Linked DNA regions of Hymenobacter swuensis DY53. The protein of the gene in region 1 interacts with the protein of each later gene in a pairwise test. Links are inferred from orthologs where the notes say so. Each region holds a gene or a part of one and is shown on either strand. Other genes may lie near its edges. The genes, in order: ruvC and ruvA.

Evidence for each region.
Region 2: the proteins of ruvC (region 1) and ruvA interact in binary tests that used the Escherichia coli proteins (3 or more experiments, as listed by UniProt). The link is inferred for Hymenobacter swuensis DY53 from one-to-one orthologs.

Annotation. Positions count from the first base shown.
Region 1 is NZ_CP007145.1:1,613,155-1,627,861, forward strand. Bases 7,363-10,191 are described here. They hold ruvC (crossover junction endodeoxyribonuclease RuvC), read right to left. Parts: upstream 9,182-10,191; coding sequence 8,543-9,181; downstream 7,363-8,542. Other genes in these bases: HSW_RS08405 (PorP/SprF family type IX secretion system membrane protein), read left to right, coding at 7,363-7,503; HSW_RS08410 (KTSC domain-containing protein), read right to left, coding at 7,507-7,722; HSW_RS24195 (hypothetical protein), read right to left, coding at 7,772-8,509; HSW_RS08420 (lysylphosphatidylglycerol synthase transmembrane domain-containing protein), read left to right, coding at 9,348-10,191. Also shown: HSW_RS08390 (hypothetical protein), read left to right, coding at 1-61; HSW_RS08395 (tetratricopeptide repeat protein), read left to right, coding at 193-1,263; HSW_RS08400 (T9SS type B sorting domain-containing protein), read left to right, coding at 1,516-6,375; more of HSW_RS08405, read left to right, coding at 6,535-7,362; more of HSW_RS08420, read left to right, coding at 10,192-10,394; HSW_RS08425 (glycosyltransferase), read left to right, coding at 10,505-11,572; HSW_RS22680 (c-type cytochrome), read left to right, coding at 11,655-12,233; HSW_RS08435 (helix-turn-helix domain-containing protein), read left to right, coding at 12,337-12,594; HSW_RS08440 (ABC transporter permease), read left to right, coding at 12,594-13,769; HSW_RS08445 (PP2C family protein-serine/threonine phosphatase), read left to right, coding at 13,872-14,707.
Region 2 is NZ_CP007145.1:4,208,742-4,223,486, forward strand. What follows is about bases 6,443-9,309. They hold ruvA (Holliday junction branch migration protein RuvA), read left to right. Parts: upstream 6,443-7,506; coding sequence 7,507-8,112; downstream 8,113-9,309. Other genes in these bases: HSW_RS19480 (NADP-dependent malic enzyme), read left to right, coding at 6,443-7,271; sov (T9SS outer membrane translocon Sov/SprA), read left to right, coding at 8,358-9,309. Outside these bases: HSW_RS19455 (Sec-independent protein translocase subunit TatA/TatB), read left to right, coding at 1-83; HSW_RS25110 (Sec-independent protein translocase subunit TatA/TatB), read left to right, coding at 96-476; Asp-tRNA(Asn)/Glu-tRNA(Gln) amidotransferase subunit GatA, read left to right, coding at 489-1,928; HSW_RS23150 (LysM peptidoglycan-binding domain-containing protein), read left to right, coding at 2,132-4,093; HSW_RS19475 (outer membrane protein assembly factor BamD), read left to right, coding at 4,247-4,840; more of HSW_RS19480, read left to right, coding at 4,995-6,442; more of sov, read left to right, coding at 9,310-14,745. UniProt on the Escherichia coli protein: The RuvA-RuvB-RuvC complex processes Holliday junction (HJ) DNA during genetic recombination and DNA repair.

The DNA.
Region 1 (14,707 bases):
GCTGTTTTCCCTGTTCTGGCTGTACCTGACGGTGGTATTTCTGCGGGTGTACTGGCAGTGAAAACAGACGCTTTGCCTCGGCTCCGGCCAAAATACGTTTCTGCGTGATACTGTCGGTGCCGCACGTGCTGCCAGTATATCCGGGGAGTTTCGGTTACTTCGCTTCCCTCTCTTCAATTGTCCTTACCCGATATGCGCGCACAAAGAATACTTCTTATACTAACCCTGGGGCTCGGCCTTTCCACCCAGGCCACTGCCCAAACCACCGGCAGCCAGGAGCTGGTGCAGCAGGGCGTGGCCCTCTACGACCAAGGCAAGCCTGATGAGGCCGTGCTACGTTACAAAGAAGCCCTGAAACAGGACCCCACCAATACTACTGCCCGCTACGAGCTGGCTTTGACCTACAACGCCCTGGGCCGTAACGAGGAAGCTGTGGCCCTGAGCAAACAACTCCTGAAACAGGAGGCCGAGCCCGGACCCTCCATCTACAGCACCTACGGCAACGCACTGGATGGGCTGAAAAAGCCCAAGGAAGCCGCCAAAGTGTATCAGGAAGGCCTGAAACGCTACCCCAACGACGGCGCACTGCACTTTAACCTGGGTGTAACGCAGGCCACGGCGCTTGGGCAGCCGGCCGAGGCTATTGGCAGCATGCAGCAGTCGGTGCGGTGCCGGCCGGGGCACGCCAACTCGCTGAACGCGCTGGCCCTGCTGCAGCAGCAGGAGGGCAACCGGGTGCCGGCGCTGCTGGCCATACTGCGCCTGTTGCAGGTGGAGCCCACCGGGCAGCGCGCCGAGGCCGTGCTGGCCCGCTTCGATAAGCTGCTGGGCCGAGGCGTGGAGAAAACCAGCGAAAAAGCCGTCACTATTAATATCTCCCCGGAAACCCTGAAAAACGCCGGCAAAAAAGGCGGCCTCGACAACTTCGGCCCCGCCGACATGCTGCTGAGCATGAGCGGCGCCATGGATTACAGCGAGGAAAACAAAGACAAAACGCCCACCGAGCAGCTCATCCGTAAGCTGGACGCGTTGATCAGCGTGCTGGATGAGCTGCACCCGGAAAAGCAGAACGGATTTACCTGGCAGTATATGGTGCCGTACTTCGTGGAGCTGAAGAAGCAGGGCTACCTGCCGGCCCTGGCGTACTCCGTGCAGGAGTCGAGAGCTGCCCGCACGCCTGAGGTGCAGACCTGGCTGGCCAACCACACGGCCACTGTGGAGGAGTTCCGCAGCTGGTCGGCGGCATACGCGTGGCCGAAGTAGGAGCGGGGCCGCTACCCACGCGGCAGGGCACGAAAGAGCAGGGCCAGGAGCCCGGTGCACCACCATCGGGCAGGTAGTTGGCTGGCCAGGGCGTTGAAAGAGGGGCGCGTTCTGCGCTACGCCCGTAGCGCCGCCCCACGCGGACGGCTAACTGGCTGTGGAGAAAGGGAATGATGAAAGTAGAGCGACGGTGTACGGCACTTTTTATGCGGCATTTTCGCTTACCTTATCAGCCCACTCATCCGCCGTCCTATGCTGGCAACGCCCTACGTTACCGCTACTTACTTCCCACCTGTTCGCAACCCCCATGCCCTAGCCGCCCATTGCCCGGAGAGGTGGCGGCTGGGCGGGTTGCTCCTGTTACTTCTTCTGTTGCTGCTGCTGGGTGGGGCAGCCACCCCGGCCCAGGCTCAGGGCACGCCGCCCCCCGAGTGCGCGGCCGATGAGAAATTTGCCAATACCTGGTACTTCGGCTTCAAGGCGGGGCTGGATTTCAACCAGGCCTCGGCCGACTCTCTGCCAAAGGTGCTGACGGACGGTCAGATGGACGCCCCCGCCGGCTCCGGGGTAATGTCGGATGGAAATGGCCGAATCCTGTTCTACAGCAACGGCGAAACCGTGTGGAATGGCGACGGCACCGTAATGACCAATGGTACGGGGCTGGCCGGCAACCGCTTCACTACCGACGGCCCTTTGCCCATCCGGCTGCCGGGCGTCGTTGCGGCCGGTCAGCCGACGCGCTACCTGCTCTTCACCCTCAATAGCACCGTAGGGCTGAGCTACTCGGAAATTGTGATTCCGGCGGGTGGGGGGCCGGGCACAGTGGTAGCCGCCACCAAAAACACGCCGCTGGCTCGCGGTACGGCCGAAAAGATAACGGGCGTATTCCATAAAAACGGCTGCGACATCTGGATTATCACGCACGGCTGGGGTGATGCCAAAACCGGCAACGACAACCGGGGCGACGCCTTTCTGGCGTACCGCGTTACCACGGCTGGGGTGCAGCCTGTGCCTATCATTTCAACCGTTGGCAGTCTGCATGCCCCGACCGTGGCGGCCCTGGGCTACAAAGGCCAGATGAAGGTGACGCCCAACGGCCAGCAGCTGGCCCTGGCCCGCTACAGCGAGGTAACTACTGACAGCAGCAGCACCGTCGAGCTGTTTGGGTTTGATACCAGCACGGGCCAGGTGAGCGTCAACCCGCGGGTGCCGTATATCGTGGATAGCAAAGAAGGAAAATATTACGGGGTGGGGTTTTCGCCCGGCGGCTACCTCTACGCCACGGTGCGCAACCCGCCCAAACTGCTGCAATTCAATGTCAGCGGCAACGGGCCGTTGAACCGGCAGGTGATTCCGCTCAACCAGAAAATGCCCGCCGACCTGGGCTCGTTGCAGGCCGCCCCCGATGGTAAGCTGTACGTGGCCCGCGACAACCAGCCCGCGTTGGGCCTTATCGTCTACCCCGATTCGCTGGGGGCCAAAGCCCGCTACGCCGACGACAGCCTGCAGCTGGGTAGCGGCCGCAGTGGTCTGGGCCTCGTGAACTTCAACCAAAGCTCCCTGCTCCGCGTGGGGCCCAGTTTCCGAATTACGGGTTGTCGGCAGATTGCCTTTACCGCCCCGCCCATCGATTTCGATGGGAAAACTTACGCCTGGGATTTTGGCGACGGTACTACCTCAACGCTGGAAAACCCAGTGCACGTGTACGCCACGCCCGGCGACTACACCGTCACGCTGCGTATCACAACCGAGTGCTTTTGCCGTGAAAGCCGAGGCCTGCTCCGGGTGCCGGACCTGCCGGTACCGGGCAGCATTGCCGCGGCGCAGACGCTGTGCGCTGGAACACAGCCAGCGGCCCTGACCAGCAGTGCCGATGCTTCCGGCGACGCTGGCCTGCCCTTGGTGTACCAGTGGGAATCTTCACCAGATAACGTCACGTTTACGGCTATTAGTGGGGCCACCGGGGCCAGCTACACGCCTCCCAATTCGTTGCCGGTTGGCATTACGTATTTCCGGCGGCGCGCCCAACTGCTGCTGCCTGACCAATCAGGCCCGTACTGTGATTCCCGCTCGACTGCCTCAGTAGCCATTACGGTGCTACCGGCCCTCACGCCCGGTAGCATCGCCGCCGACCAGACCTTGTGCGCGGGCAGCCCCGCTGCGCCCCTCACCAGCACCGCGCCGGCTGTGGGCGGCACCGGCACGTTTGGGTACCAGTGGGAAGCCTCGCTGGACAACATCACCTGGAGCGACGTGCCGGGCGCTACGGCGGCCGACTACGCCCCCGGTACGCTCCCAGCCACCACCTATTTCCGCCGCCGCGTAACCTCCGGAGCCTGCGGGCCGCTGGTGTCGAATGTGGTAACAGTGCGGGTATTGCCGGCCCTGACGGCCGGTAGTGTGGCTGCCGACCAAGCTCTGTGCGCCGGGGCAACTCCCGCCGCCCTCACCAGTACCGCTCCAGCTGCGGGCGGTACTGGTTCGGTGGCCTACCAGTGGGAATCTTCCGTGGATAACGTGAACTGGGCACCCGTCAGTGGAGCCACCGGGGCTACGTACGCGCCCGGTCCGCTCACGGTAACCACCTATTTCCGTCGCCAGGCCAGCTCGGGAAGCTGCGCTTCGGCTCTGTCCAACGTCGTAACCATCACGGTGCTACCGGCCCTCACGGCGGGCAGCATCGGGGCCGACCAGACGCTTTGCCCCGGCGCTACGCCGGCCCCGCTTACGAGCACCACGCCGGCCAGCGGGGGCACGGGCACATTTGCTTATCAGTGGGAATCTTCTCCAGATAACGTGACCTGGACGGGCATAGCTGGCGCTACCAATCCTACCTACGCGCCCGGCCCGCTCTTGGCTACCACCTATTTCCGTCGCCGCGTAACCTCCGGGGCTTGCGGGCCGGAGGTTTCGCCGGCGGTAGTCCTGACGGTGCTGCCGGCCCTGACGGCCGGCAGTATTGCCGCCGACCAGACGCTGTGTGCGGGGGCTACGCCGGCTCCGCTCACCAGCACGGCGGGGGCCGGGGGCGGCACGGGCACCTACAGCTACCAGTGGGAATCCTCGCCCGACAATAGTAACTGGACGCCCATTGCCGGGGCTACCGGGGCCACGTACGCGCCGGGTGCACTCAATACCACCACCTACTTCCGGCGGCGCGTAACGTCGGGAGCCTGCGGGCCGGAAACGTCGGCCGTCGTTACCATCACGGTGCTGCCCGCCCTCACGGCTGGCAGTGTAGCCGCCGACCAGACCCTGTGCGCCGGCGTTGCGGCCGCGCCGTTGACCAGCACGGCCCCGGCCAGCGGAGCCACCGGCGCATTTGCCTACCAGTGGGAATCCTCACCCGATAACACAACCTGGACCGACGTACCGGGCGCTACGGCGGCCACGTACGCTCCCGGCACGCTCCCGACCACTACGTATTTCCGTCGTCGGGTTACGTCGGGAGGCTGTGGGCCGCTGGTGTCGAATGTGGTGACGGTGCGGGTATTGCCGGCCCTCACGGCGGGTAGCATCGGAGCCGACCAAACGCTCTGCCCCGGCGCTACGCCGGCCCCGCTTACCAGCACCACGCCGGCCAGCGGGGGCACAGGTACGTTTATTTACCAATGGGAATCCTCGCCGAATAACACGACCTGGACAGTCATTTCGGGGGCTACCGGGCCTGTTTTCGCGCCCGGCCCGCTGCCGGCCACTACCTACTTCCGGCGGCGCGTCACGGCGGGAAGCTGCGGGCCGGAGGTGACGGCTGCAGTGGTGCTGCGGGTGCTGCCCGAGTTGCTGGCCGGTAGCATTGCCGCCGACCAGGACATTTGCGCGGGTACGTCGCCCAACGCCCTGAGCAGCGGGAGCGGGGCCAGCGGGGGCACGGGCACGTTTGCTTATCAGTGGGAGTCGTCCCTGGATAACACTACCTGGACGGCCATTCCGGGGGCTACCAACCCTGCTTATGCGCCCGGCCCGCTCACGGCTACCACCTACTTCCGCCGCCGCGTTACGTCGGGTACCGGAACCTGCGCTACGTCTGTTTCCAACGTGGTGACGGTGCGGGTGCAGCCTTTGGTTACGCCTACCGTAAGCCTGGCTACGCCCCCGGTGCAGTGCCCCGGTACAGCTCTGACTTTTGCGGCCGTGGTTACCAATGCGGGACCCAGCCCCACGTTTCAGTGGTTTGTGAACAACGTAGCCGTGGCCAGCGGCCCCACGTTCAGCAGCAGCACCCTGGTTACCGGCGACCAGGTGCGGGTGCAGGTGACGCCCACGGCGGGCCTGTGCAGCACGGGGCCGGCCTCGGCCACCGTAACGGTTACGCGCACCCCCACGCCGGCCCCGACCCTGACCATTGCGGTGCAGCCGGGCGGACCGGTTTGCCTGGGCGCTCCGCTCACGTTCAGTATCGCCTCGGTGACTGGCGCCGGCCCGGCTCCCGGCTACCAGTGGCAGGTAAACGGGGCCGATGTGGCCGGGGCTACCGGCCCGGTGTTTACCAGCACCACCCTGCGCGCGGGCCAGACCGTGACGCTGCGCCTTATCACAGTCAATGTCTGCGCCCAGCCCGTTACGGCCGTATCCAACGCGGTGGCCGTGCGCATTCAGCCACCGGTTGACGTGGACGCCGGCCCCGATAAGGAAATTCTGGCCGGGGGCTCCGCAACGCTGGAGGGCCGCGCCGATGGCCGGTACCCGGTACGCTGGACGCCCGCGACCGGGCTGCGGTTTGTCTCGGCCGACTCGTTGCAGGTTGTGGTTTCGCCCACCGTTACCACCACGTACACGCTCTCGGCCGGGGCCGGCGGCTGCGCCGACTCCGACCAGGTAACCGTAACCGTGCGCCCGCCCATCCGGATTCCCAATGCCTTCACGCCCAACGGCGACGGCCGCGACGATACCTGGCAGATTGAGTTCATCGAGCAGTTCCCCGACAACACGGTAACCGTGTTCAACCGCTGGGGCAATAAGATCTTCTCCATGAACAACTACAGCCGGGCTAACGAGTGGCGGGGCGACATCAACGGGCAGCCCGCCCCGGTAGGTACCTACTACTACGTGGTGGTGACGAAAGGTCCTTTGGGCCGGTCCTACAGCGGGTCCATTACGATTCTCTACTAGCTCACGCGCCGCCGGCGGCCACGCATGCCGGGCCGCCGGATGGTGCTGCCCGATGCTGCGTCGCTTCATTTCTGTCTGTCTCTTCAAAGTACCCCGCCAGACCCTTGGCCGCGGCCCACGCACTGGCGGCGGCCAAGGGTCCTAAAGCCCCAATCCGCTATGAAAAACGTGTTACTTCTGGTGCTGCCGGCGCTGGTACTACTGGCTGCCCCGGCCCGGGCTCAGCAGCAGCCGCAGTACAGCCAATACATGAACAACAACTACATCCTCAACCCGGGCGCTACCGGCGTGGAGGACTACATCGACATCAAAGCCAGCTACCGCACCCAATGGGCCGGTCTGGAGGGAGCCCCCAAAACCTACTACCTCAGCGCCAGCTCGTCGCTGGGGAAGTGGCGCACCACCAGCAAGCGCACCCTGCGCGACCGGCGCCGGCCGTTTCATGCGCTGGGCGGCATGGCGTACAACGATGTAACCGGCCCCACCAGCCGCAAAGGGCTCTACCTTTCTTATGCCTACAACCTGGTGCTGCGGCCCAACCTGCGGGCGGCGCTGGGTGTATCGGCGGGAATGCAGCAGTTTGCCGTGGATGGCCAGCAGCTGCGCTTCTTCGACCCGACCACTGTGGCCGTCAGCGACGCTGCCCGGGTGCCCGATGCGTCGGTGGGCCTGTGGGTGTACAGCTCCGATTTTTACGTGGGCGTATCGGGCGCGCAGCTGCTGGCTAATAAGCTCAACTTCTCCTACGATCCTACTTCCCTGAGCCCCGGCACGGGCAACACCCTGCGGCGGCACTACTTTGCCACGGCAGGGGTGCGGGTACCGCTCAACGACGACTGGACGCTGGTGCCCTCGGTGCTGGTGAAGGCCGTAAGTCCGGCCCCGCTTTCTTTCGACGTCAATGCCAAGCTCAAGTACCAGGATTTGCTCTGGGCCGGGGTGTCGTGGCGGGCCACCGATGCGCTGGTGGCCCTGGTAGGTCTGAACTACGAGCAGTTTACGCTGGGCTACTCCTACGATGCCGGCGTATCGGGGCTGAACAGCTACCACCGCGGCAGCCACGAGGTGCTGCTGGGGCTGCGGCTAAAAAAGAAGCGGCAAGTAGTGTGCACCAACCGATTCTGGTAGCTTTCAGCCGCGCACCTGTTCCCGCTCGTAGCCCCGCTCCAGCACTTGCTCCACGAACAAGGCCTTATTGGGCAGCTGCAGCAACGCCGCGTGAATAGCGGCCGGCACGCCCGCGTACCGCACCAGCCCGCCGTGGCGGTACTCAATTTCCAGCGTCTGCGTGGCGGCCTCGTAGCCCACGGCTTTCAGAGAAGTAGAACGAACGGGGCGGCGCTGCATGGATTGGATATGGGGTGGTTTAATAGCGTGCGAAATGTTTTGACAACCTTTATTTCTGTTCAGTGAGTGAGACGTTATCTATAAAGTAGTAAGCAAGTAGTATTTGCTTACGGAGAAATTTTCCTCGTTGTAGCCCATTTTCAATTATAGAATGGTACTTCTTGCGAGTCAATGCCTTTCGTGGCAATCCAATGTAACAGTAAATAAATGGTTCAGTAGCAGTAATGTCGAGTTCAAATAACTCCCATTGATGTTGATTAGGTATCTTGATACCTTTATAAAAATCAGGTTCAATTAATTGATAATATTTATTGAATACAGTTTTGGTGGAGAAAGAAACATAAATAGAGTCACTTTTAATAAAGGATGAGTCTGCTAAAGAAAGATAAAAGCGTACATGATAGACAGTGCCTACGGTCAGTGGCTGACTGAGTTTGCTATATATCAGTTCGTGGGAAGCATAATTATAATTTTCTTTCTGATCCGAACTGTAGCGTAGTAGATATAAGCCTGCATATCCCTTTCCTTCATATGCTTTACGGTATCCTACAAAATTGCCGAGGATGTCCATAGAATCACGGTGCTGTTCTGAGCAGGTGTGTAAAAAATCCGGGGTGCCTTCATTGCCCTGCCAACCTGTTGCCAGAATAATTTCACCAGGTTCAACGGGACAAGAACTCAGTGTTTCAAAACCACCATTAATGATATATTCCTGCGCTTGACCTTTGACTTCCGAAACTGACAGGATACAAGAAAATAGAGTGCACAATAAGTAATATCGCTGCATATTAGATAAAAATCAGAGTGAAAGAGTGCCCACTCACGCTGCTGGCTTCTTCCGCGTGGCGGGGACTTTTTTGCCGGCGACGGGAGCGGCCAGCTTGCCGGGATTATCGGCCAGGAACTTGCCCCAGCTTTTGCCGCCGGCTTTCACGTTGTTGCCCTTCTGGTAGTGGTGGCACATGGCCACAGCCAAGGCATCGGTGGCGTCGAGGAACTTAGGAGCTTCTTCGATGGGGGGTAGCTTGAGCGTCTGGCGCAGCATGTGGGCCACCTGCTCCTTGCTGGCGTTGCCCGCGCCGGTTACGCTCTGTTTTACCTTGGTGGGAGCGTACTCCACGTACGGAATCTGGCGGGCCAGGCAGGCGGCAATGGCTACGCCCTGGGCCCGGCCCAGCTTGAGCATACTCTGCACATTCACCCCAAAAAACGGCGCTTCAATGGCCAGTTCATCGGGCAGGTGCTGGTCGATTAATTCCGTCATGCGCTCAAAAATGCGCTTGAGCTTGAGGGCGTGGTTGGTGCCCAGCTTGCGCATATCAATGACGTCGTACTCCAACATGCGCACCTGCTGGCCCTGCACCTCAATTACGGCGTAGCCCATCAGGTTGGTGCCCGGGTCTACGCCCATAATTACTTTAGGCAGTAGCTCGGAAGAAGAGGCGAGGGGCAGAATCATAGTAGACAGCGGCCGGCAGTAAGCCGTCCGCTCGAAAAAGTACATGGCAAACAGCCGGTGAGCGTAGAGCGGGTGGCCACCAACGAAAGTAGCTGGCCGCAGGTGGGGGAGCCGCTGACAGCGCGCAACCCGCTAACTTGCCGAAGTTACGCAACTACCCGTCGTTTTGCCCCTGCCCAAGCCTCAAAGCTACGTCCAAACCCCCGAACAACCCGCGCCCACCCGGCGGCGCGGCTGGGTGGTGGCCGGCAAAGTAGGCATCACACTGCTCACACTGGGCCTGCTCTGGCACTCGGTAGTGGCCGATGCTGCTACGGCCGCCGCCTGGCGGGGGCTACTTGCCCGCGCCCTCAGCGGCGCGGGGCGCGGCCCGGTGCTGCTGGCCCTGTTGCTGATGCCACTCAACTGGGGACTGGAAGCCTGGAAGTGGTGGCGGTTGGCCCGGCACCTGGAGCCCGTATCGTTTCGGCGCAGCTTCCGGGCAGTGCTAGTGGGCCTCACGCTGGGCTTCGTGACGCCTAACCGGGTGGGCGACTACGCCGGCCGCATCATGGAGCTGAAAAGTCGCCGCCTGGATGCGCTGGGGGCTGTGTTTCTGGGGCGCTACTGTCAACTTGTGGCCACGGTGGCGGCCGGCACGCTGGGCTTGCTGTACTTTCTGCTGCGGTTTTACCTGCCCGCTTACCCGGCGGCTAAGTTGGGCCTGGTCGGACTCACCCTGCTCATCAACACGCTGGTGCTGCTGCCGCTGTATCACTCCGAGCTGCTGGTGGCGGCGGTGGAGGCAGTGCGGCCATTGCGCCGCTTCAGCCGGTTTCTGGCTGTCATGCCAACCTACCCGGCCCGCATCCTGACCGATGTGCTGTTGATTTCCAGTCTGCGCTACGCCGTATTCTGTGCTCAGTTTGGGCTGCTGCTGCTGGCATATGGGGTACAGGCTCCCGCGGGGCATGCTCTGGCGGCTATTGCGGGCACGTTCCTGCTCAAGTCTTTGGTGCCCTCGCTCAATGCGCTGGCCGATGTGGGGGTACGGGAGTTGTCGGCCACGCATTTGTTCGGGCTGCTGGGCGAGCCGGTCCTGCCGGTGCTCAGCGCGAGCCTGAGTCTGTGGGTGCTGAATATTGCCGTTCCCAGTGCCATCGGGCTGGTATTTGTGCTTCGGCTGAACGTGCTGCGCAAGCGTAAAACGCCGGCTTCGGCCCCATCTGTATGAATGTAGCCGGGTGGTTGTGGTCGGTGGGGCTTTGGGGAACGGCGGGCATGTACCTGGGCCGGATGCTGCAGTACCGGCGGGCGTGGAAACGGCTGGTGGCAACTCCATCAATGCCCCACCTTCCGCAAGACCTGACAGAAACTGCTCCAGGAAAGTCAACGCCAGCCTTTTCCATCCTGATTGCCGCCCGCAATGAGGCCGGAAATCTGCCTTGCCTGCTGCGCGACCTAGCTGATCAACTTCTGGTATCGGGTGGCTTTGAAGTGATTATCGTAGATGATCATTCCACCGATGCCACGGCGGAGGTGGTGCAGGAGGCCGCGCAGCGGCTGCCGTTTCCGGTGCGGCTGCTGCCGCTGGCTGGCCAGCCCGGTGCCCCCACGGGCAAGAAAGCGGCTGTGCAGGCGGCTATTGCCGTAGCGCGTGCGCCCTGGCTATTGCTTACCGATGCTGACTGCCGGGTACCGGTCGGGTGGGTACAGGCCTACGCCCGCCTGGTTGCCACCAATGCCACTGCCCGCTTCATTAGCGGCCCGGTGCTGCTTACCGGCGCGGGCTGGTTGGCCACGTTGCAGGGGCTAGAGTTGGCCGGGTTGGTCGGGGTAGGGGCTGCCTCCATCGGCCGGAGCGCGCCCACCATGTGCAACGGGGCCAACCTGGCCTACCGCCGCCAGGATTTCTACGCCGTGCAGGGCTTCCGGGGCAACGAGGCCGTGGCCAGTGGCGACGACGAATTTCTGCTGCACAAGCTCCACGCGGCCTTTCCCGGCAGCATCCGGTTTTTGGCTGATCCGCAGGCCGTGGTGCAAACGGCCGCGCAGCCGACCCTGCGGCTACTGCTGCGGCAGCGGGTGCGCTGGGCCAGTAAGTGGCGGCATTACCAGACGCGCACTCCGCAACGGCTGGCCGTGCTGGTGCTGCTGGCTAACCTCACGTTTCCGGTAGGAGCGGGACTGTGGGCAGCGGGGCTGGTGCCGGGCGAAATTGTCGGCCTGAGCTGGGCCCTCAAGCTTCTCGCCGACGCGCTACTGCTAGGGCCGGTGCTGGGGTTTCTGGGCCGCCGCCGGTGGCTGTGGTGGGTGCCGGTATTGCAGCTCGCCTACGCGCCCTACGCGTTGCTCACCGGCCTGGCGGGCCTGCGCGGCAGCTACCAGTGGAAAGGCCGGCAACTGCGGTAGGGCGCTTAAAGCCGACGGTTTTGCTTGTTATTGCGGCCGTTGCGGGCGTACTTCAATGGGTAATTCATTAGCCCGTATCCGCATGAAAAATCTGTTGGAAATCATCATGCCCGCCAGCCTGACGGCCGTGGCCGGAGCCATTGCCGTGTGCCTGTTTACCCTGGGTGACTATTTATCAGCTTCCCCTAACTTATCAGAAAATGTCACCGCGGCCGCTGATTCTGTCGTTGCTACTCCCTATGGAATGATGCGCATCACGGCTACTGGAATAGAAAGGCTACCTGATTCGCTGGCAATTAAGTATATGTCCCCTGCTGATTCAGCTCAGTTCTTTGCTCGCCAAGACCCGGCCGCCGTGGCCGCTGGCGACGCGCTGTTCAAGAGCAACTGCGCCCAGTGCCACGCCGTGAATGAGGTGGTAGTAGGCCCGGCCCTAGCCGGTATCCGCAAGCGGCGGCCCGAAACCTGGATTCGGGCCTGGGTAAAGAATTCGGGCAAGTTGGTGGCTCGCGGCGACGAGTACGCGGTGAAAGTCTTCAACCAGTACCAACAGCAGCAGATGCCCAGCTTCCAGCTGTCTGATCAGGAAATCAGCCAGATTCTGGACTATATCGAAACTCACCAGGGCCAGGGAGTGGCCTACGCGCCGGCCCGGCCCTGAAGGCGAGGTAACCAAACGGCTCGGTAGCGGGTTGAATTCGGACAATCTGCCTTCGAGAACAACCCGCCCGGAATACTACCTTTGCCTTAAACCCCTGCTTTCTGTGACTGACGCTGAATTTGATATCCTCGACGAGCTGTACTTCGTCACTTCCTTTGCCGATCTGAGTCGCAAAACCAGCCTGCCACCTGCCGCGCTGGAGTCCGCGCTGCGCACCCTGCTGGAGCAGGGCCTTGTGCGCAGCTACTGGCCCGACCCCGATACAGAACTGGCCTATGAGGAAAGCTCCTATGGGGCCATCGTGCGCGACAGTTTCTTTCTGGCCTCGAAAGAAGGTCTGCTCCAACATAACACGCGCTAATGGTTGGGGCCTCTGCCGTTGCTGCGGTGACCGAGGCGGCTGCCCGGCCGCCCGGTTACTATGTGCGCCAGCGGCTGCTGCGTAATACGCCGGCTATGCTGGGCCTGGGGTTCATTATACTCTGCACCTTGGTGGCACTGCTGGGCTACTGGGTGCTGCCGGATAACTCGCCCTCGGCCAATAACGGCGTGGTGCAGCTGCAAAAGGAAGCCCCCGGCTTTCAGGCCACCCTGCTGCGCCTGCCGCTACGGGATTCCGCGCGGGCCGACAACCCGCTGCTTACTTGGTGGCAAGGCCGCGCTCCGCGTTACCAGGAGGTGCCTATTGCCAGCTACCGTATTCAGGGCGATTCGCTGCTGACCCAGCCCTACCAGAACCATTCGGCCTTGGCCGACCAGCCGCAGGCCTACGCCCTGACAGCCGTAGCGGGCCGCTCCGGGCTAGCCGCCGACCTGGCCCGCACGGTGGAACAGGAGCACATTGTGCGGCGCACCTACTGGCTGGGTACCGATAAAGCCGGCCGCGACGAGCTGAGCCGGCTGCTGCTGGGCACCCGTGTGAGCCTGGGTATCGGGCTGGTGGCGGTGCTGATTTCGGTGTTGCTGGGCATGCTCATCGGGGCGGTAGCCGGCTACGTGGGCGGCTGGCTCGATTCGCTGCTGTTGGGCCTGATGACGGTGGTCTGGAGTATTCCGGGCATCATGTTGGTCATTGCCATTTCTCTCGCCCTCGACAGCAAGGGCGTCTGGACCTCCTTTGTGGCCGTGGGCCTGACCATGTGGGTGGACGTGGCCCGGGTGGTGCGCGGACAGATGCTGAGTCTGCGCGAAAAAACCTTTGTGGAGGCCGGCCGCGTGTTGGGCCTGCCCCAGAGCCGGCTCATCTGGCGGCACCTGCTGCCCAATATGACCGGTCCGCTGATTGTGCTGGCAACCAGTAATTTCGCGGCGGCTATTCTGCTGGAAGCCGGCCTGAGCTTTCTGGGCCTGGGCGTGCAACCGCCCGCGCCGTCCTGGGGGCTGATGGTCAACGAAGGCTTTCAGCTGCTAGGCACCGAGGCCGGCCTGTGGCTCACGCTGCTGCCGGGCCTGGCCATCAGCCTGCTGGTGCTCAGCTTCAACCTGCTCGGCAACGGCCTGCGCGACGCTTACGACCCCAAAACACCACTTTCCTGAATGATGAGTTACGAGTGTTGAATGATGAATTTGGCACAGGCAAGCCTATCGGCCACGAGGAAACTCATCATTCAACGCTCAACACTCATAACTTAACTCCCGATGCCCAATACTACCCCCGAAAAGCGCTTGTTTCTGAAGGAGCGGGAGCTGGGTGCTCTGCTGGAAATTACGCAGGCCATCAACCTCGACTCCACGGAAGCGGCCCTATACAAAATCTTTCAGTTTACCCTGCTGGGGCAGCTCAACATCCGACGGTTGGTGCTTTACGTGAAGGAGGAGCAGGAATGGGTGTGCGTTGTCTCGTTCGGGGCTGGCCTGAGTGACTTCCGCAAGCTGGAGTTGCCGGCCGCCATCCTGGACGGCTGCACTGGCCAACCCTGCCCGCTGAGCAATTTCGGACCGCTGCCGGCCGAGTGGCAATTGCTGGAAACCAGCATTCCGGTGGTGCAAAACGGCAACGTGCTGGCGTACGTATTCATCGGTAACGTGCATGATGACTACGCGGGCGAGGAAGCCACCAAGTTTCTGCAGACGCTGAGCAACATCCTCATCGGAGCCATCCAAAACCGCCGCCTGGCCCGCCAGCGGGTGGCCGACGCGGCTATGCGCAAGGAAATTGAAATTGCCCAGGAGGTGCAGACGATGCTCTTCCCGCGCAAGCTGCCCAACGATGCTCATGTGGCCGTGCAGGCCAGCTACGTGCCCCATACCGCCGTGGGCGGCGACTATTATGATGTGGTAGACCTCGATGCCGACCGGTTTCTGTTCTGCGTGGCCGACGTGTCGGGGAAGGGCGTGGCCGCTTCGTTGCTGATGTCGAACTTCCAGGCCGGCCTCCGGACACTGCTCCGCCAGAAAGTGGACTTGGCTACCGTGGCCCAGGAACTCAACAACCTCATCTTCCGCAATGCCGGCGGCGACAAGTTCATTACGGT
Region 2 (14,745 bases), 2.6 Mb from region 1 along the record:
TCAAGGATGCTTCCAAGGAAGAGAAGCCGGAATTCCGGGACCGTCCTGTAAACCCGAACGACCCGACTGCTCCCCGCCTGTAACGCTCTGTAGTCATGAACACTCCTTTTTTCCTCTTTTTAGGCGATTTGGGCGGTGGTGAGATAATGCTCATCATGGTCGTAATTCTGATATTTTTCGGTGCCAATAAGATTCCGGAGTTGGCACGCGGCCTGGGCAAAGGCATTCGGGAGTTCAAGGATGCTTCGCGCGAGATTCGTAGCGAAATTGAGAATACCGGCCAGCCACAACAGCCGTATCAGCAGCAGTTCAACCAGCAGCCGTATCAGCAACCCGCTTACCAGGCCCCGATGGCTGATGTTCCGGTAACCGATGTTCCGGTTACCGCGCCGATAGCTCCGCCCATGGATGGGGGCATCACGCCTCCCGTAAAGCCTGCTGCTGAAGAGCGCCCCCGCCTTGACCAACTGACCTAACCCCTTTTCGTCTTGAGACGCTTCAACTCCCTCACGGAAGTTCGCCACGAGCTGACGGCAGGCACTACGTCCTGTCGTCAGCTCGTGGAGTATTATCTGGATAACATCCGCCGCAAAGAACACCTGAACGCCTTTCTGGAAGTCTGGCCCGAGGAGGCCCAGGCCCAGGCTGAGGCCGTAGACGCCAAGCTGGCGGCCGGTACCGCCGGCAAGCTGGCGGGTATGGTCATCGGCCTCAAGGATGTGCTGGCGTACGAAGGCCACGCCCTGCAAAGCAGCAGCCACATTCTGGATGGCTTCAAGTCTCTGTTCACTGGCACTGCCGTGCAGCGTTTGCTGGACGAGGATGCCATTGTTATCGGGCGCCAGAACTGCGACGAGTTTGCCATGGGCGCTTCCAACGAAACGTCCTACTTCGGCCCGGCCCGCAACGAAATTGATCCTGACCGTGTGCCCGGCGGCTCCTCAGGTGGCTCGGCAGTAGCCGTGCAGGCCGATATGTGTCTGGCGTCTATTGGCTCCGATACAGGTGGCTCAGTGCGGCAGCCAGCGGCTTTCTGCGGTATCGTGGGCTTCAAGCCTACGTATTCGCGCATTTCCCGCTACGGCCTGATTGCCTATGCGTCGTCCTTCGACCAAATCGGGACGCTGACTCGCTCGGTAGAGGACGCCGCGTTGCTGTTGGAAGTAATGGCCGGAGCTGACTCGTTCGACAGCACCGTGAGCCAGCGTGAAGTACCGGCGTACAGCCAGCAGCTGACCCCTGCCCCGCACTACCGCGTTGGGTACATCAAGGACTGCCTGGAGCGGCCGGGGCTGAATCCGGAAATTAAGGCCGCCACGGAGCAGGCCCTGGAGCAGCTGCGTGGCCAGGGTCATGTGGTGGAAGCCGTGGATTTCCCGTACCTCGACTTCATTGTGCCGACGTATTACATCCTGACTACCGCCGAAGCCAGCTCCAACCTGAGCCGCTACGACGGCGTGAAGTTCGGCTACCGCGCTCCGGATGCAACCGACCTGGAGTCGCTTTATAAGAAGACGCGCGCGCAGGGCTTCGGTCCGGAGGTACAGCGCCGGATTCTGCTGGGCACCTTCGTGTTAAGTGCCAGCTACTACGACGCGTACTATACCAAAGCCCAGCGCGTACGTCGCCTCATTAAGGAGAAGACCGACGAGCTGCTGCGCGAGTATGATTTCCTGGTGCTGCCCACCACGCCCACCACGGCCTTCCGTATAGGCGACGTGAATAAGGACACGCTGGCTATGTACCTAGCCGATATTTTCACGGTGCAGGCGTCGCTGGCCGGTGTACCCGCCATTTCGGTACCCAACGGGACCGACTCACAGGGGCTACCCATTGGGTTGCAGATTCTGAGCGGCGCGTTCCGCGAAGAGCATCTGTTGGCGTTTGCCAACGCTGTTACAACAACGCTGACGCCGGAGCTGGCTTAGGCGCATCAGCCGCAGAACAAGTATTCTGAAGCCGGGCTTCAGTCACTGGAACGATTTTTACACGTACCATTCCAGCGGCTGACACCCGGCTTCAGAATAACTCGTTCTGGCTTTTTCCGGAATCTGCGTTATTTTTGAAAACATGCTGGGTTGAGGCTCAGCATTTTGTATCTCCGGCTGCTCTGCCCAGTTCCTTATGTAACATGATAAAGAAGTCGTTGCTGCGCGCTGCTGTTCCCGTTTTGCTGGCTTCGGCCCTTGCCCGTCCGATGGCGGCCCAGGTGCGGCCCGAGTTGCCGGCTACGCTTCAGCCTGGTGCTACCAATGACTCCCTGCATGTCAACTTAGAGCTGTTGCCTGACTCACTAGCTGCAGCTCCCATCGATTCTTCCAGGTTGGTATGGCAGCGGACGCCGCCCGAGTTGCGGGACTTGGTTGGGGACCGAATCGGCTGTCTGGAAACCGATGCTCCACACGCCTTCAACCCATCCGTTATGGCCTTTGTGCGGCTGTTCACGGAGCGGCAGCGCGGGTATACGCAGCGTGTGCTGGAGCGGGAAAATCTGTACTTCCCGCTGTTCGAAAAGTACTTGGCCAAATACAATCTACCGGTTGATTTAAAGTACCTGGCCGTGGTGGAATCAGCCCTGATTCCGACGGCTAAGTCGCGGGTGGGAGCTACCGGCCTCTGGCAGTTCATGGGCCCCACGGCCAACGACCTGCGCTTACGCCGCGACGAATGGGTGGATGAGCGCATGAACCCCGAAAAGGCTACGGAAGCAGCCTGCAAGCATTTACGCTACCTCTACGGGGTATTTCACGACTGGGAAATGGTGCTGGCTGCCTACAATTGGGGCGCGGGCAACATGCAAAAGGTAGTGCGGCGCACCGGCAAGAAAACCTACTGGGAAGTACACCCCAATCTGCCAGCCGAAACCCGCAACTACGTGCCTACATTCACGGCCATCATGTACGCCATGAAGTATGCCAAAGAGCATCAGCTGCACGATCCTGCTCTGCGCTACCAGTACACCGAACCGATGGATACGCTCCAACTCGGGGGTCGTGCCTTCGACTTCAAACGGCTGGCCCGCGCCTGTGGCTACTCTGATTCGTTGGCTCTGCTGCGGATGAATCCGGAGCTACGCAAGCCCTGGCTGCCAACGGGATACCGCTCGTACACCGTTCAGTTTCCGGCAGCAGCCCGGCCGGCGTTGTCCGTAGTTGACCGTGAAACGCTATTCGATTACTGCCAGCCGTCAACCGAGCTACCGGCTCCACTCCCGTTGCGCTCAGTACTGCTGGCCGGCGTGGAGCCTTTTCCAACCAGCCGTCTGGCAGAAGGCACTGCCCATTCGGCTACCCGTGAATCCCCGCGCTTCCGCCGGGTGCGCCACACGGTAAAGCGCGGCGAAACGGTGGCTTCTGTGGCAGAACGGTACGACGTAAGTCCCGCCCAGGTACGGCGCTGGAATGAGTTGGGCAAGAGTTCGTCCTTGGGCTCCCGCCGTCAGCTTATCGTCTTTCTGCCTTTATCTCCTACAACCACGCCATCTGCCAGTACCCAACTCATGGTAGCCCCCCCTGCCCGGCGAATAGCACCCGCTGCTGTGCGCCCGACAGCAGTCAAGCCGGCCTCTGAAGCCGAGGATGGTATCGACGCAACGCGTGCTGTTACTGTTGCACCGGTCCAGCGCCCGGTCCGCACCCGCACGGCTGCCCAGCAAACTCCATCGGTAGCAGAGGCCGATGACAGCGTACCCGCTACGTATGTGGTCCGGCAAGGTGATTTTCTGGAGAAAGTGGCCCGCACTCACGGCCTGACTATTGCCCAGCTGAGAGCCTGGAACCGTCTGAAAAGCGAAACCCTAACGCCCGGCCAAAAGCTCAGCCTCAAGCCCACCGCCGAAGCCATTGCCGACCTGACTGCCGCCACCCACGAAGTGGCCGCCGCCGTGCAGGCGCCGGTCCGGCGCTCAGCCCGCACAGCACCATCGTCCCCCACCACGCCGCTTATCCCGGAAGTGCACTTGGTACAGCCCGGTGATACGCTCTATAACATCTCCCGCCGCTACCAGGGCCTTACCGTAGAGAAGCTGCGCGAGCTGAATCACTTGCAGTCAGACGACGTAAAGCCCGGCCAGAAGCTGATTGTGAGGAGCTGATTTCCGCTTTAACAGCGATAGAAGGCAATTATTTTTTATCGCCTATAAATCAGTGTATTATATAACATTTCAGGAGTAGTCTGAACTATTTTTCTGCGAGTTGGCACGGTTGTAGATTTCGGCTGATCATCTTTCCATCAGTCGTTTATTCCTATGAAATCGTTCCTCTACCTATTCCTCCTGATTACTGGTCTGCTGAGTGCTGCCGGATGTTCTTCGAAGCAAGACGACCCGACCCCACGCGACCCCGAAGCTGTTGTTTCGCTGCAACGCACTATTAGCTACCCCTCCGGCAGCCTGGCCAACCAAGTGCAAGAGTACTCGCAGCTTACCCTTCAGACGAAGCTGGCAGCCCAGACCGATGGAAGCGCCCAACTCAGCTTTGTGGCCCTAGGAGGCAAAGACAAAGTAATCCTGACTATTGCCCAGTCGCTGTTCAGCACCGGCCAGACGGGCTCCTACGCGTTGAAAAACCAGTTTGATCCACAAGGTTCTTTCTCGGCCGCTTATACGTATTACGTCGTCAACCGGCCCGGAGAATTACAATCCCACAGCTACTCGGCCAATCATATGCAGGGCAAGCTCACTGTTACCAGCTACGATACGCAGCGGCGTCTACTCAGCGGCACTTACCACTTGGTTTTGGCGGACGTAGCAGACCCCAACGACGAGACATTGGGCAACTCCAGCGGCTTGCGCAGCCGGGTAGAGCTGGTAGGCTCGTTCGAAAACCTGAAAATGGAGTAGCCCTACCCTACCGCCATCCGGCAAGCCCCGGACCGTACGCCGGTTCGGGGCTCTTTTTCTATCCGGGCGGCGGGGCGTACCTTTGACGCGGGTTGCTTTTGCCCCATCTTGCTTCCTTGTGCTTTCTTTGGAAGTCTACCCACCGCTACTTCGTATGCTGAAAATCAATAAACAGGATGCCCTCAATTACCACGCCCAGAGCCCGGCTGGTAAGATTGAGGTAATTCCCACCAAGCCTATGAGCACGCAACTCGACCTCGCGTTGGCGTACTCGCCCGGCGTGGCTGAGCCCTGCAAAGCCATTGCCGCCAACAAAGATGACGTGTACAAGTACACCGCCAAGGGCAATCTGGTGGGCGTTATCAGCAACGGGACGGCCGTGCTGGGGCTGGGCAACATCGGTCCTGATGCCAGCAAGCCGGTGATGGAAGGCAAAGGTGTCCTGTTCAAGAAATTTGCCGGCATTGACTGCTTCGATATTGAAATTGACGCCACCGACCCCGATGAGTTCATTCGCATTGTAAAGTCGCTGGAGCCTACGTTCGGAGGCATCAACCTGGAAGACATTAAGGCCCCCGAGTGCTTTCGCATTGAAACGGCCCTGCGCGAGCAGATGAACATTCCGTTGATGCACGACGATCAGCACGGTACGGCCATCATCTCATCGGCGGCGCTGCTCAACGGGCTGGAAGTGGTAGGCAAGAAGATTGGCGAAATCAAGCTGGTCGTAAGTGGGGCCGGCGCGGCAGCTATCAGTTGCTTGCGGCTGTACCTGGAGCTGGGGCTGAAGCGCGAAAACGTAGTGGTGTTCGACAAGGATGGCCTCATCACGCCGCAGCGAACCGACCTAGCCGACATGCAGCTGTTCTTCGCCACCGAGCGTTCCATCAGCACCCTAGCAGAAGCTATGGATGGGGCCGACGTGTTCCTGGGCCTCTCGGCGGCTAATGTGCTGCCGGCCGAGTTGCTGCTGAAGATGGCCGCCAACCCCATCGTGTTTGCCCTGGCTAACCCCGACCCGGAAATTGCCTACGAAGTGGCTATGGCTACCCGGCCGGACATCATCATGGCTACCGGCCGCTCCGACCATCCTAACCAAGTGAATAACGTGCTGGGCTTCCCCTACATTTTCCGCGGCGCGCTGGATGTACGGGCCACGGAAATCAACGAGGCTATGAAGCTGGCCGCCGTAAAGGCGCTGTCGGACTTGGCCAAGGAACCCGTACCGGAGATGGTAAACAAGGCTTACGGCGACAATACGTTGTCGTTTGGTCGCACGTACCTCATCCCCAAACCGCTGGATCCGCGCCTGATTACGGCCGTGAGTCCGGCCGTGGCCAAAGCGGCCATTGACAGCGGCGTGGCCCGGGTACACATCGACAACTGGTTTGCCTACGAGGACGAGCTACGCGCCCGCCTGGGGGTAAACCAGAAGCTGATGAACCGCATTACGCAGGCCGCCCGCAGCAACCCCAAGCGCGTGGTATTTGCCGAAGGCGACACCTATAAAATCCTCAAGGCCGCCCAGATTCTGCACGACGAGGGCATTGCCAAGCCCATCCTGCTGGGTAACCGCGAGAAGATTGCCCGCATTGCGCAGGAAAACTCCCTGGACCTGGAAGGCTGCCAGATCATCGATATTTTGCACGAGGAAGCCAAGCGCGAAGAGTATGCCGAGCTGTTCTATCAGAAGCGGCAGCGCCGGGGTATTACGCTTTACGAAGGCCGCCGCCTGTTGCGCGAGCGGAACTACTTCGGCTCGATGATGCTGGAAACCGGCGAGGCTGACGCTTTTATCACCGGCCTCAGTAAGGATTACGGCAAGAGCATTGTACCCTCCCTGCAGGTGATTGGGGTGGCCGAGGGCGTGAAGCGCGTGGCGTCCATGTACATCATTCAGCACAAAAAAGGCCCATTCTTCTTCGCCGATACCACCGTGAACATCGACCCGACGGCCGAGGAAATGGTGGGCATCATTGGCCTCTCGGCGCAGGCTGTGAAGTTCTTCGATACGGAGCCGCGTGTAGCTGTCATCAGCTATTCCAACTTCGGCTCCAACCCCGGCGAGCTGCCCGACAAGGCCCGCCGCGCCACCGAGCTGGCCAAAGCCCGCTACCCCGAGTTGATTCTGGACGGCGAAATGCAGGCTAACACGGCCCTCAACCCCGAACTGCTGCGCGAGCAATATCCTTTCTCACCGCTGGCCGATAAGGGCGGCGCGAATACGCTCATCTTCCCGAACGTCATCAGTGGCAACATTGCCTACAAAGTGCTGCAGGAAATTGGCGGTGCCGAAGTAATCGGGCCGGTACTGATGGGCATGCGCAAGCCGGTGCACATTCTGCAGCTGGGAGCCTCGGTGCGCGAAATCGTGAACATGGCCGCCATTGCGGTGGTAGATGCCCAGCATCCCGAAGGCAAAGGACTCTAACCGTTTGTTGCTTTCCTGCTTTTCAAAGCCTCGCTCTGCCCCGGAGCGAGGCTTTATGCTTTCATGGCCTTTGGTTTCTCTGCTTTGATTCCGGCCAAATTCGCCCCAACTTGCCCGACTACCTGTTCGGTTCACCCCACCGACTACCCTCGCCAGAACTTCTGACGCAACTGGCACAAATACCACCGCCAGCGTGTTCCGGTAGCACCGATACTCTCCAACACAACCACCCCGCATGATTGCTTACGTTGACGGCAAACTAGTCCATAAAGACCCCACCCAGGCCATTCTCGACGTGAATGGAATTGGCTATGAAATCCGGATTTCCCTGGCTACCTATTCCAAGCTGCCGGGCGAAGGGGAAAAGACCAAGCTCTATACCTACCAGCACATCAAGGAAGACGGGCAGGCGCTGTACGGCTTCCTCGACCCGAACGAGAAAGCCTTGTTCATGCAGCTCATTTCCGTATCGGGTATTGGGCCGGGTACAGGTATCGTAATGGTTTCATCGATGTCAGTTGGCGAGATTCGGCACGCCATTGTCAGCGAAGACGTACGCGCTATTCAGAGTATTAAAGGTGTAGGCCCCAAAACAGCCCAGCGCGTGGTGCTGGAGTTGAAAGACAAGCTCCGTAAAGATGAGCTGATGGCCAAAGCCGGCATTGATACGGTGCCCCTGGCTAAAGCACACAATACCAGTCGCACCGAAGCGTTAGCGGCTTTGGTAACGCTGGGCTTTGTACGGACTGCCGCCGAGAAAACCCTCGACCAGATCCAGCGCAAGCACGGCAACGACCTGAGCGTAGAGGAATTGATTAAATTCGCTCTTAAGTCCCACTAAGTCTGATTGGGGTGTTGGTTGTCGGTTGCTACTTATCAGTTGTCAGACGTGGGTATCTGCCTGGTCGTTTGCTCACAGCTGATGCGTGCCTGACCGGCAACTGCCGCCTCGTTACCTGCTCTCTTTCCCTCCTTTCGCCCGACGGTTATTGACGCTTGAATACCGGTAAGAAGTCTCTGGCTGCCTCTATGGTGGCAGTTGTGTCGTTGGTGGCCTGGTGGTCGCAGGCGAAGCCTTTAAGTGGTATGGCCGCGCCTTTCGCCATGCGCCAGCTCTGGTCAGACTGGTTACCGGGAGTAGCCCGTACGCCCCGGCTGGCCGCCGGGTTTTCGCCCGATACGCCCCGCACCGATACAACGCGCTACCGCCCCGGCACGCGCCCCCGCGTGGCTCCGGCCGACCGGATAGGCACGCCGTTTTCGCCCCAGCGCCGCCGTTCCCCGCTGGTGCTGCCGTTGCCTTCTAACGTACAACTCGATGTTCAGGCCGACGACAGCCTGCAGAATTTTGACATCCAGGAAAAAGTAGGCCCGGAATTCAACTTCCGGGACCCCAGCCGGATGACGTTTGAGGAGTATTCGCGCTGGCAGCAGCAGCAGGCCGTGCGCAACTACTTCCGCCAACGCTCCAACGGCGGCGTGGCCGGCGACCAGAACCAGGCCGATAACCGTCGGCTGATTCCCAAGATCTACCTGGGCCCGATGGCCGACCGGATTTTCGGGGGCAGCTACGTGGATATCCGGCCGCAGGGCGCCGTGACACTGCGCATGGGCTACCGGGGCAACCGCAACGAAAACCCAACCCTTACCCTGCGCCAGCAGCGGGTAGGTGACTTTCAGTACGACCAGAACCTGAACCTGAACCTGAGCGGCCAGATTGGCGAAAAGCTCAAGCTCACCTTCAACTACGACACCCGCGCGGCCTTCGATTTCGAGAACAACATGAAGCTCGATTACACGGGCTACGAAACCGATATCATCCGCAAGATTGAGCTGGGCAACGTGAGTCTGCCCCTCAACAACTCACTTATTACGGGAGGCCAGAACCTGTTCGGGGTGAAGGCGCAGTTCCAGTTCGGCCGTCTGGGCGTAACCACGCTGGCCAGCACCCTGCGCGGCCAGGCCGATGAGGTGCGCATCCAGAATGGGGGCCAGAGCCGGGCTTTCGAAATCAAAGCCAGCCAGTACGAGCGGGACCGGCACTTCTTCCTGAGCCAGGCTTTCCGGGACCGGTACGATGCCAGCCTGCGCAACCTGCCCACCGTGCAGAGCGGGGTGGAAATCACCTACCTGGAAGTATGGGTAACTAACGACAACCGCCAGAGCGACAACCTGCGCAACGTGGTGACGCTCATGGACGTGGCCGAACCCAGACGCCTCTACCGCGACGACTTCCTGAAGCCCGCCGGTCCTAATGCCTTGGCCGAGAACAACGCCAACACGCTGCTCAGCCAGATCCAGAACAGTGCCGGCTACCGGGGCAACCTCACGGTGGACAATATTCTGGCCGGCGCGGGCCTGGGACTGGAGAAGAATAAGGATTTCGAGCATGTGCGGGCCCGCAAGCTCGACCCGCGCGAGTATACCTACAACGCGCAGCTGGGCTACCTTTCCCTGAACACCCAGCTGCTGCCCGAGCAGGTGCTGGGCGTGTCGTACCAGTACATCTACAACGGCAAGACCTACACCGTTGGGGAAGTGCAGAGCAATTACACGCAGGTGGGGCAGGATGAAGTCATCTTCCTGAAGATGCTGAAGGCCACCAACCCCGGCGTGGGTCTGGCCGACCCCACGCAAAACTCGCAGAACCCGAACCTGCTGACCCGCAACCTGCCGACCTGGGATTTGATGATGAAAAACATCTATCCCCTGAACGCCAACCAGCTCAACCGCGACAATTTCCAGCTCCAGCTCGTCTACAAGGATGATGTAACGGGCGTGGATCTGATTTCATTGAAGGAAGGCCAGCGCATTGCCAACAAGCCGCTGATTGAGGTGCTTAACCTCGATAACGTCAACCCCAACAACGACCGAAACCCCGACGGCAACTTCGACTTCTTCCCCGGCATCACCATTGATACCGAGCTGGGGCGCATTATTTTCCCGGAGGTGCAGCCATTTGGCAGCTACCTGGCGGCGCAGTTTGATACCACGGCTTCCACTTCCGAGCTGGAACTGGCCCGCAAGTACGTGTACCGCGAGTTGTACAACCAGGTCCAGAGCGACGCCCAGCAGCGCCAGGAAAAGGACAAGTTCTTCCTGCGTGGCCGTTACCAAGCCACTTCCACCGACGAAATCAACCTGCCGGGCATTGGTATTGCCGAGGGCTCGGTGCGGGTGTTTGCCGGCAGCACCCTGCTGCAGGAAGGCACCGACTACCAGGTATTCTATGACCAGGCCAAAGTCAAAATCCTGAACCCGAGCTACCTCAACTCGGCCAACGAGCTGCGGGTGGAGTTCGAGAAAAACGCGTTGGTGCAGGTGCAGCCGCGCAAGCTGCTCGGGGCGCGTTTCGATTACCGCGTGTCGCCCGACATGAACTTCGGGGCCACGATTCTGCACCTGCGCGAAAACCAGGCCCCCGGCATCAACCGGGTGAACATCGGCGACGAGCCGGGCAACAACACCATCTACGGCTTCGACGTGAACATGCGGCGCGAGTCGCGGGCCCTCACTAAGTACCTGGATGCGCTGCCGTTCCTCTCGACTAAGGAAATTTCGACGGTTTCGTTCAGCGGTGAGTTTGCGCAGCTGCTGCCGGGCCAGAGCAAGCTGGGCTCCGGCGACAGTGGCGGCGAAAACGGGGTATCCTACCTCGACGACTTCGAAAACGCCCGTACGCCCTACACGCTGGGCGGCGTCAACTCGGCTACTACCTGGCGGCTGGCCTCTACGCCGCAGCCGCTGATTGGCTCGGCTCAGGGGCTGGAAGTGGCCTACAACCGCGCCAAGCTGGCTTGGTACACCATCGACCAGACCTACTACACCAACGGCCAGAGCAAGCCCAACAACATCGGCGTCGGCGACCTGAAGAACCACTACGTGCGCGGTATCAAGCGCACGGAGGTATTCCCGAACCGCGACGTAGGCACCACCGGCAACTCCTTCGAAACGACGCTGGACCTGGCTTACTTCCCCGACCAGCGCGGCCAGTACAACTACACGCCCCAGTTCGATCCGGCCCGGCCGACGTTCTTCTCGGCTACCACGCCAGCGGCTAACCTGGCCCGTTACGGTGGTATTTCCCGCGAAATTACCTTCGATACGGACTTCGACAACGCCAACGTGGAGTTTCTGGAGTTTTGGATGATGGACCCGTTCCTGACCGGTGACAACGGCAAGGTGACGGACTCCGACGGCCACGACAGCAACAACAACACCGGCGGCGACGTGTACATCAACCTGGGTTCGGTATCGGAGGACGTGCTGGCGGACCAGAATCAGTACGAGTTTGAGAACGGTATTCCGGCCGACCCCGCCAACCTAGGCGTCGAAACCGTGGAAACCATCTGGGGGCGGGTGTCCCGGCAGCCGTTCCTGACGGATGCGTTCAGTGCCTCGCCCGATGCCCGCGCCCGCCAGGACGTTGGCCTGGATGGCGTAAACGACGGTGACGAGCAGGCCAAAGTCCCCGCTTACCAGGGTGTTGCTGACCCTGCGGCCGACAACTTCCGCCACCACCTTGATGCCAGCTACGACCAGGCCAACGCCAAAGTACTGGCCCGCTACAAGGATTTCAACGGCATGGAGGGCAACTCGCCCGAGGGCAGCCAGCTCAGCTCCACCGCCTTCCCCGATAAGGAAGACCTGAACCGCGACAATGTGCTGTCGGATACGGAGCGGTACTACGAGTACCGCCTGCAGCTGCGGCCGGGCCAGCTGGAAGTGGGGCAGAACTTCATCGTGGATAAAATCACGAACAACAACACCGATACTAACGGTGAGCCGGTAACGTGGTACCAGTTCCGGATTCCGGTGCGCCAGCCCGACCGGGCCGTGGGCGTGCCAGCTGGCCAGGATTTCGGTTTCAAATCCATCCGGTTCCTGCGCATGTATCTCACCCGCTGGCAGCAGCCCGTGGTGCTGCGCATGGTGCAGCCGCAGTTTGTGGCCAACCAGTGGCGCCGCTACCTCAACAAGCTGGCAGAACCCGGTCAGACCATCGTCAACCCCGATACGGACGCGGATGCATTCAGCATTTCGACGGTAAGCATTGAGGAAAACGGCATTTCGACTACGGCGGCCGATGCTATTCCGTACGTGCTGCCCCCCAACATTCGCCGCGACCGGGAATACGGTTCCAGCACCGTCAACCGCCAGCAGAACGAGCAGAGCCTGCGCCTGGTAGTAGACGGCCTGCGGGACGGGTTTGCCAAGGCGGCCTACAAAAACATCAGCCTGAACATGCTGCGCTACAAGCGCCTGCGGATGTTCCTGCACGCCGAGAGCGAGCAAAACAACATGGATGGCAAGGTGCGCGGCTTCGTGCGCCTGGGCACCGATTACATTCAGAATTACTACGAGTACTCCCGCCCGCTGGTGATGACCCGGCCCGGCCAGAAGCTGGTGGATGAGGTATGGCCCCTGGAAAACCGCATCGACCTGCCTTTCCAGGCGTTCATTGATGCCAAATCGGCCCGTAACAAGCAGGCTTCTTCTGGCGTGGACTACACCAAGCCCTTCGTGGTTACCCTGCCCGATGGCTCTACCATTACGGTAGTCGGCAACCCCGATCTGTCGGCGGTGCAGGGCGCCATGATTGGCATTCTGAACCCCAAGGATGACGGCATTAACCGCTCGGTAACGCTGTGGGCCAATGAGCTTCGGGTACTGGATTTCGATAATGAAAGCGGCTGGGCCGCTACTGCCCGCTTCAATACCAAGCTGGCCGATGTGGCCAACATCACGGCCACGGGTAGCTTCATCAGCACCGGCTTCGGCGGGCTGCAGGACAAAGCCCAGCAGCGCTCCATCGACAACATCACGCGGGGCGACGTGAATGCCACCGTGGCGGTGGAGAAATTCTTCCCGGAGAAGCTGGGTCTGCGGGTGCCGGTACTGGTGCAGGCCGGCATCGAAACCCGCTCCCCCAAGTACGACCCCCTCGACCCCGATACTAAGCTGGAACAGTCGTTGGAGAAGTTTAAAACCTCGGAGGAGAAGGCCGCCTACCGCAAGGAGGTTATCGACCAGACCAGCCAGCGCAGCATTTCCCTGCTGAACGTGCGCAAGGAGCGCACCAACGTGGAGCGCAAGGTGCAGCCCTACGATATTGAGAACTTCGCCGTGAGCTACTCCCTGACGGAGCGGCTGCACACCGACATCCGCACCGACCGGGACTACACGCGCACCTACACCGGGGCCTTGGCCTACGTGTACCAGGCTACGCCCAAGAACTACACGCCGCTGGCCAAGCTCAAGGCCCTGGACTCACCGTACCTAGCTTTCCTCAAGGAAGTCAACTTCACGCCTTTGCCCTCGCGCTTCTCCTTCCGCGCCGACCTGGACCGCCGCTACAACGAACGGTTCCTGCAACGTACGCTGGAACCCGGTCAGGTACCCGTAACGGATGGTATTCCGGGCGTGTTCCAGAAGTCGTTTTACTTTAACCGCATCTATGATCTGCGCTGGGACCTGACCAAGGCCCTGGCCCTGGACTATACCGCCAACAACCGGGCAATTGTGGACGAAGGCGTAGGCCGCACCATCGGCAGCTCCGACGAGGCCCAGCGCAACCGGGACCAGATCCGGCGAAACCTGTTCCGCAATGGCGGCCGCACCACCAACTTTAACCAGACCGTCGCCCTCACCTACCGCCTGCCTCTCGACAAGTTTCCGTTGACGGACTGGCTCTCGGCTGATGCCCGCTACGCGGCCAACTACACCTGGCAGGCTGCTTCCACGGCACTTACCGCCCCGGTGTACCCCGCCTTCCCCGACAGTACCCAAACGCGCGAGCTGAACCTGGGTAACACCATTCAGAACAACGGGGAACTAAGCACCAACGGCAAGATTGACTTGGTGAAGCTCTACAACAAAGTGCGCTTCCTCAACATCATCAACAACGCCCCGCCGCCCGCGCCCCGCCCCCGTGACAAGGACGCCGCCAAGCTGGACCCACGCGCCGCTTTAGCCCGGAAAGGCCAGCCCACGGATAGCCAGGACCAGACTGCCGCCGCTGATTCCAGCAAAGGCCCGGAACTGCGCTTCCTCAAAGCTGTCCTTCGCTCCCTAATGACGGCCCGGTCCCTGAACTTCACGTACTCTCGCTCCAACGGCACTCTGCTGCCCGGCTACCTGCCCCGCACCCGCTTCTTCGGGCTGGATAACGGTTTCGATGCGCCGGGCGTGCCCTTCCTGCTGGGCCGGCAAGAAGACCTGGATGGCCTGTTCCGACGTGCCTACAACAACGGGTGGTATACTTCCGAAAGCCAGTACCTGAACACCCCGCTCAGCTCCCTGCTGACGGAGGCTCTCACGCTACGCACTACCCTGGAGCCCTTCCGCGACTTCAATATTCAGCTGGATGCCCGCCGCAACCTGGTGCGTAACCGGGAAGTATTCTACCGCACCTCAGTCGATACGACTACCCTTGAGCCGATTGGCCCACTTCCTACGGCCAGCAATGCCCTGG